Regions from separate parts of the Thauera sp. GDN1 genome, predicted to be linked through region 1. Evidence: predicted binding sites of a transcription regulator. Region 1 holds the regulator's gene; the other holds the start of a gene.
The links. The regulator sigma-54, encoded in region 1, starts transcription at its own class of promoters, with help from an activator protein. The targets are predictions, from matches to a motif close to TGGCACGCTTNCTGCTNA.

Region 1 (3,512 bases):
ACCTCGATGAAGTCCTGCAGCATCTCGGGGCAGCGCCCTTCGAGCACGGTGGGCGCCACCCGCGACAGCTCGACCACGTCGTCCGCGACCAGGCCGTGGCCGCGCGAGATCAGCTCCAAACCGAGTTCGGACTTGCCGGCGCCGGAGTCGCCGGTGATCAGCACGCCCAGTCCGAGCACGTCCATGAACACGCCGTGCAGCGAGGTCTTCTCGGCGAGCTCGCGCGACAGGTACAGGCGCAGGTGGTCGATGACGCTCGCCGAGGGGTGGCGCGCGGTGAACAGCGCGACGTCGTGGGCTTCGCAGATGCCGTGGATGATGTTCGGCACCTCGCAGCCGTCGGCGACGATGATCGCCGGCGGGCGGGCGGAGAGGATCTCGTTGAGGTGGCGCGCGACCTTCTCGTTGGACTGGCGCTGCGCCCACGCGAGCTCGGCGGTGCCGAGGATCTGCAGCCGCGTCGGGTGGATCAGGTTGAGGTGGCCGATCAGGTCGGCGGGCCAGATCTGCTCGTCGCCCACCGACAGGCGCGCGTCGAGGTTCCCGCTGACGTGGGTCAGGCTCAGGCTTTCGCGATGGGCCTCATACAGCCGCGCTACGCTGGTCTGCCGCATCGGCGCCCCAGGTCAGGAACATGCGGTGGATGTGGGCCGCGTCCGGCGCGTTCTGCAGCGCCTCGCGGAATTCGCGGTCGCTGAACATCTGCGCGAGCTCGGACAGCAGCTGGAGGTGGGTTTCGTTGGCCTGCTCGGGTACCAGCAGCACGAACAGCATGTTGACCGGGCGGCCGTCGGGGGCGTCGAACTGGACCGGGGCCGCGAGGCGCAGGAAGGCGCCGGCGGCGTCCTTCAAGCCCTTGATGCGGCCGTGCGGGATCGCGATGCCCTGTCCCAGCCCGGTGGAGCCGAGGCGCTCGCGGGTGAAGAGACTGTCGAAGACGGTACTGCGGGCGATGCCCTGGTTGTTCTCGAACAGCAGTCCGGCCTGTTCGAAGACGCGCTTCTTGCTGCTCGCGTCGAGATCGACCACCACGTTGGACAGTGGCAGGAGTTGGGATATGAGGCTCATTCGCTGGTGGGCTCGCGCTGCGCCCCTTGTGCCGATGCCACGCAGTGTGGGCAGCCGGTCCGGGGCGCGTGGCAGTCGCGTCGTGAAAACGCGCGCATTATAACCACACCCCGGACACGGGGCTGTAACGAAGGCGTCAGGCTTCCGGTTCCTGGTGCTTGAGCGTCTCGTGGTTGTGGTCCGACTGCTTCTGCTTGTACTTCTGGACCTGGCGGTCGAGCTTGTCGGTCATGGCGTCGATGGCCGCGTAGAGGTCGGCATCGTCGCTCTCGACGAAGATGTCCTTGCCACGCACGTGCAGGGTGACTTCGGCCTTCTGCTTGAGCTTTTCGACCGACAGGATCACGCCGACGCTGGTGACGTTGTCGAAGTGGCGGATGACGCGGTCGAGCTTGGAAGTCACGTAGTCGCGGATGGCGGGGGTGACTTCGACGTGACGCCCGGTGATGTTCAGGTTCATGGTAACTCCTGTTGTTGTCAGAGGGACTTGCGCAGACTGACCGGCGGGATATTGAGGGATTCGCGGTATTTGGCGATCGTTCGCCGCGCGACCACGATACCCTGCTGGCCCAGAATTTCTGCAATCTTGGCGTCGGACAGCGGCTTTTTGCTGTCTTCCGCATCCACCAGCTGGCGAATCAGCGCGCGAATCGCCGTCGAGGATGCCGCTCCACCGGTATCGGTGGCGACGTGACTGCCGAAGAAATACTTGAGTTCGAATACGCCGCGCGGGGTCGCCATGTACTTCTGCGTGGTGACGCGCGATACGGTGGATTCGTGCAGCTCGAGCTGGTCTGCGATCTCCCGGAGGGTGAGTGGCCGCATCGCCACGTCCCCATGATCGAAGAACTGCCGCTGCTGGTCAACGATGGCCTGAGACACGCGCAGGATGGTGTCGAAACGCTGCTGCACGTTGCGGATCAGCCAGCGCGCTTCCTGCAGCTGACCGCTCAGGCCGCCGCCCTGGGCACGGTTCTGCTGCAGCAGGCTGGCATAGAGGCGGTTGATGCGCAGGCGCGGCATCGCCTCCTGGTTGAGGCTCACGGTCCACCGCCCGCGCAGCTTGCGCACGACGACGTCGGGCAGCACGTAGCGCGTCTCGGCATTGGAGTAGCGCGAGCCCGGATGCGGGTCGAGGCTGCAGATCAGGGCCTGGGCGGCGCGCAGCTCGTCGTCGTCGCAGCCGGTGAGTTTCTTGAGCTTGGCGAAGTTGCGATCGGCGAGCAGCTCGAGGTGGCGGGTGACGATCTCGAGGGCGAGCGTGCGGATCGGGTCCGGCGGCAGGGCGCGCAGCTGCAGGGCCAGGCATTCCTGCGGGCTGCGGGCGCCGACGCCGATCGGCTCGAGGTTGTGCACGTGATGCAGCGCGATCGTCAGCTCGTCGAGGTCGACCTCGGATTCCGGGGGCAGCAGCTGCAGCAGCTCCTCGAGCGGCTGGTGCAGGTAGCCGTCGTCGTCCAGGGCCTCGATCACGAAGCGCACCAGCGCGCGGTCGCGATCGGAAAGCTGGGACAGGGCGACCTGCTGGTCGAGGTGCTCGCGCAGCGAGATGCCCGAAGCCTGCAGGTCCTGGTAGTCGACGTCGTCGTCGTCGCCCTCGCTGCGGCTCGAGGCGCCGGTGCCGACATTGGACCAGTCGATGCCCTCGTCCTCGCTGCTGCCTTCGCCGCCTTCGCGGCGCTCGCCCTCGCCGGCCGGCGGTTCGGCTGCGGCTTCCTGGGCCTGCTCGCGCTCGGGCGGGCTGCCCGCGGGCGGCGCGGGCGCGAAGTCCGAGCCGTCGCCGTCCTCGCGCTCGAGCATCGGGTTGTCGACGAGGATGCGCTCGATCTCCTGGTTCAGCTCGATCGTCGACAACTGCAGCAGCTTGATCGACTGCTGCAGCTGCGGCGTCAGCGTGAGGTGCTGGGAGAGCTTGAGCTGGAGGCTGGGCTTCATCGCGATTTTCGGTGCGCGCCCTCAGAGGCGGAAGTGTTCGCCGAGATAGACCTGGCGCACGCGCTCGTTCTCGATGATCTCGCCGGGCTGGCCGCTGGCCAGCACGCGGCCCTCGCTGATGATGTAGGCGCGGTCGCAGATGCCGAGCGTCTCGCGCACGTTGTGGTCGGTGATCAGCACGCCGATGCCGCGTTCCTTCAGGAAGCGGATGATCTTCTGGATGTCGATCACCGCGATCGGGTCGACACCGGCGAAGGGTTCGTCGAGCAGGATCAGGCGCGGATCGGTGGCCAGCGCGCGGGCGATCTCGCAGCGCCGGCGCTCGCCGCCCGACAGCGAGATGGCGGTGTTGTTGCGCAGGTGGTGGATGCCGAGCTCGTGCAGCAGCTCGTCCAGGCGCTCGCCGACCTGGCGCTTGTCGAGGCCCTGCAGCTCGAGCACGGCCTGGATGTTCTCGGCCACGGTGAGCTTGCGGAACACGCTCATTTCCTGCGGCAGGTAGGACAGGC
Region 2 (3,512 bases), 750 kb from region 1:
GGTGAAATCCGGCAGCGCGAAAAAGGGCGACGTGCTCGGCATCGCGCGCATCGCCGCCATTCAGGGCTCGAAGCGCACCAGCGAACTGATCCCCCTCTGCCACCCGATCCCGCTCACCCGGGTGGCGGTGGAGTTCGATCTGGACGAGGCCGAATCGGCCATCCGCTGCACCGTGACCGCGGAAACCGTCGGCCGTACCGGGGTGGAGATGGAGGCGCTGACCGCGGTGAACGTCGGCCTGCTCACGATCTATGACATGTGCAAGGCGGTCGATCGCGGCATGCGCATGGAGGGCATCCAGCTGCTGGAGAAGCTGGGGGGCAAGTCGGGGCACTGGAAGGCCTGAGCGCGTGGGCATCGTGCCCCCCGATGCGTTCCACTGCCCGACGCCCCGACGCCCGCAGGCGTCGGCATCCTGATCAGGCGCGGCGCCGGAGACCGAAGGCCGCACTCAGCAGGCCCGCCGCCAGCAAGGTCAGGATGCCCGGCTCGGGGACAGGGATGACCTCGGCCTCCTGTTCCGCGGGTCCATTCCCGCCCGTCGGGGCCGTCGGCCTGGGCATGCCGAAGAAGGCCAGTTCGCCCACCGCATACCTGTTGTCGCCGCCGACCGCACTGATGCGCGCATGGCGCGCGAGGACGGGCGCGAAGTCGGTCGCGCCGACGGAAGACAGCCAGCCATCGAACGTGTCAGCACGGCTGTCCAGGGTCTGCATCCCTCTGGCGTCCCCGGCCCACCCCAAGGGCACCAGCAGCAACTGCGACCAGGAAATGCTGTCGCTCGAGATCTCGACAAGATAGCTGTCGTTGCCATCCACCGACAGCACCAGGTCATGAAGCTCGTACACCTGGTCGAAGCTCAGCGTGATGGACTTGCCGTTGCCCTTCCAGTAGGCGCTCTCCTGGCCATTCCACGGGCTCCCCTCGACCGGATAGAGGCCGTCAGCGATCAGGGTGGAGCCGTTGCCGATCGGATTGTCGTTGCCGATGGCCGCGACGTCGGTCACTTGCACCGGGACGGGTGCCGCGACCGCGGCGGACCCCAGCAGTCCGAGCGCAAGCACCACGAGCGTGTTCTTTTTCATGTCATCCTCTCGGCCCATTCACGGCACTTATCCCAAAGCAACGCCCGTGCCACCCCGCCAAACCCGTGCGAATAATACGGGCACGTGATCGCATGACGTCGGAGTGTAAGAAATACCGACAGTTCACCCTGCTGAAACCCAAGCTGGGCAATAACTCCGCCGAGAATGACAAAGCGCTCGGCCGGCATGTGTGACATAAATCACGGCGCAGAACCGAAAACGCCCCAGAACGCTCCGCTGCAATCGGATTCGCTGATCGCGAGCGTAAGAAATTCCGACACTCCGCCCCTACTCGCCACCGTCCCGTCGCACAAGACGGGCGAAGACGAGCGGAAACGCCCCCGAACCGGCGAGCGCGATCGCCGACACCAGGAAGGCGAGGCCGGCCATGGGGTCGGCGAGCGCCGGATGCAGGCGAGCCCCTTCGCCGGCGAAGCAGATCAGCGCCGGCACCAGGCTCAGCCCGGCCAGCACGAACAGCACCACCGCCGACAGCGGCACGCGGCGACGGCTCACAGCCTCATCCGCCACGGCAGCTCGCCCTGGATGAAGAGGCGCGCCTCCTCGGAGCGCGGGCGCGCGAAGAAGGGCTGCACCGCGGTGTGCTCGCACACCCGGCCGGCGGACATGAACACGATGTCGTCGCCCAGGCGCGTCGCCTGGCCGAGGTTGTGGGTCACCATCAGGATGCGTGTGCCATCGGTACGGATCTCGCGGATGATGCGCTCGACCGCCGCGCTCGCCGACGGGTCCAGGCTGGCGGTGGGCTCGTCGAGCAGCAGCAGGCGAGGCCTGGTCAGCCACGCGCGCGCCAGCGCAAGGCGCTGCTGCTCGCCGCCGGAAAGCAGGCGCGCGCTGTCGCCGGCACGGTCGGCCAGGCCGATGCGCTCGAGCATCGCCAGCGCGCGCCTTGCGCGCTCGCGCCGCGGCAGGTCGAAGGGCTTGAGGCCGAGGGCCACGTTGTGCAGCACCGAGGCGCGCAGCATCATCGGGCGCTGGAACACCATCATCACGCCCTGCGCCGGCCGAGCGCCCTGTTCCGATCCCCAGACCATGCTGCCCGAACTCGGCTGCACCAGGCCGCAGATCGTGCGCAGCAGCACGCTCTTGCCCGCGCCGTTGGGCCCCAGCACCAGCGTGATGCCCTCGTCGCCCAGTTCCAGATCGATCCCGGCCAGCACCTCGCGGCCGTTGGGCCGGTAACGCAGGTCGCGGATGCACAGGGGAAAGATCGCCATCGTCCGCCTCAGCCGTAACGCCGCATCGCCCAGTGGCGCAGCACGAAGGCGAATGCGTTCAGCGCCAGGATGATCACGATCAGCACCATGCCGAGTGCGATCGCCAGCGCTAGGTCGCCCTTGCTGGTCTCGAGCGCGATCGCGGTCGTCATCACCCGGGTCGCGCGATCGATGTTGCCGCCCACGATCATCACCGCCCCCACCTCGCTCATCGCCCGCCCGAGGCCCGCGAGCACCGCGACCACCAGCGAGTGGCGGCAGTCGTAGAGCAGCGTGGTCACGCTGTCCCACCATGAGAAGCGCATCAGCTGCAGCTCCTCGGCGTAGCGCTGCCACACGTCCTCCACCACCTGGCGGGTGATCGCCGCCATCAGCGGCACGACCAGCAGGGTCTGGGCGACGATCATCGCCAGCGGCGTGTACAGCAGCCCGAAGCCGCCGAACGGCCCCGAGCGCGACAGCAGCAGATACACCACCACGCCCACAACGACCGAGGGCAGGCCCATCAATCCATTGACCAGCACCGACAGCGCGTTCTTGCCCGGGAAACGTCCGACCGCGATGCAGGCGCCCAGCGGCAACCCGATCAGTGTGCCCAGCACCACCGCGCCGCCGCTGACCTGCAGGGACAGCACCACGATCTCCGCCACGGTGTGGTCGAATCTGGCGAGCAGCGAAATGGCTTCGGAGAAGGTGGCGGCGAAGGCGGACATCGGCGGGGAGCATACCCGAAACGCGGCGCCGGCCGGAGCATGGCAGGCGGATGAGCCGAAGGGCAGCAACGCCCGGTCCCCCGTCTGGAGGACGGCGCGGCGGGACGCCCCCGCCTAGCTCTCGTAGGACAGCAGGAGCACGTCGGCGGCCTGTTCGCGCAGCGGAATCAGGGCCTGGTAGGCCGGCGACGAGAACCAGTGATTCACCGCCGCGACGCTGGGAAAGCGGATCACGACGATGTCCTCATGCGGGCTCGCACCGGACAGCGCCGCCACCTGCTTGCCGCGGAAGACGAGTTCGCCACCCCAGGGGGTCAGCGTCGCCGGCACCCTGCTTCGATACTCGGCCCACATCTCCGCGTTCTTCACCGTGATGTGGCCGACGACATAAGCGTTGTTCATTTATGGATATCCAGAGCTTGGTCGAGGCGGGGATCAGCCCCCGCCCTTCTGCATCGCGCGGTCCAGCCTCGCCA

Region 2: the regulator sigma-54 is predicted to act here: its motif matches at 1,120-1,137, upstream of CKCBHOJB_RS12690 (PEP-CTERM sorting domain-containing protein).

What each region holds. Positions count from the first base shown of each region.
Region 1 is NZ_CP097870.1:3,524,649-3,528,160, reverse strand. Features, by position in the region: gene hprK (HPr(Ser) kinase/phosphatase) at 1-614, opposite strand, end outside; gene ptsN (PTS IIA-like nitrogen regulatory protein PtsN) at 583-1,068, opposite strand; gene raiA (ribosome-associated translation inhibitor RaiA) at 1,205-1,528, opposite strand; gene CKCBHOJB_RS16195 (RNA polymerase factor sigma-54) at 1,546-3,003, opposite strand; gene lptB (LPS export ABC transporter ATP-binding protein) at 3,025-3,512, opposite strand, start outside.
Region 2 is NZ_CP097870.1:2,771,844-2,775,355, forward strand. Features, by position in the region: gene moaC (cyclic pyranopterin monophosphate synthase MoaC) at 1-346, shown strand, start outside; gene CKCBHOJB_RS12690 (PEP-CTERM sorting domain-containing protein) at 420-1,085, opposite strand; gene CKCBHOJB_RS12695 (hypothetical protein) at 1,374-1,601, opposite strand; gene CKCBHOJB_RS12700 (ATP-binding cassette domain-containing protein) at 1,598-2,323, opposite strand; gene CKCBHOJB_RS12705 (ABC transporter permease) at 2,332-3,036, opposite strand; gene CKCBHOJB_RS12710 (DUF1330 domain-containing protein) at 3,151-3,438, opposite strand; gene CKCBHOJB_RS12715 (hypothetical protein) at 3,472-3,512, opposite strand, start outside.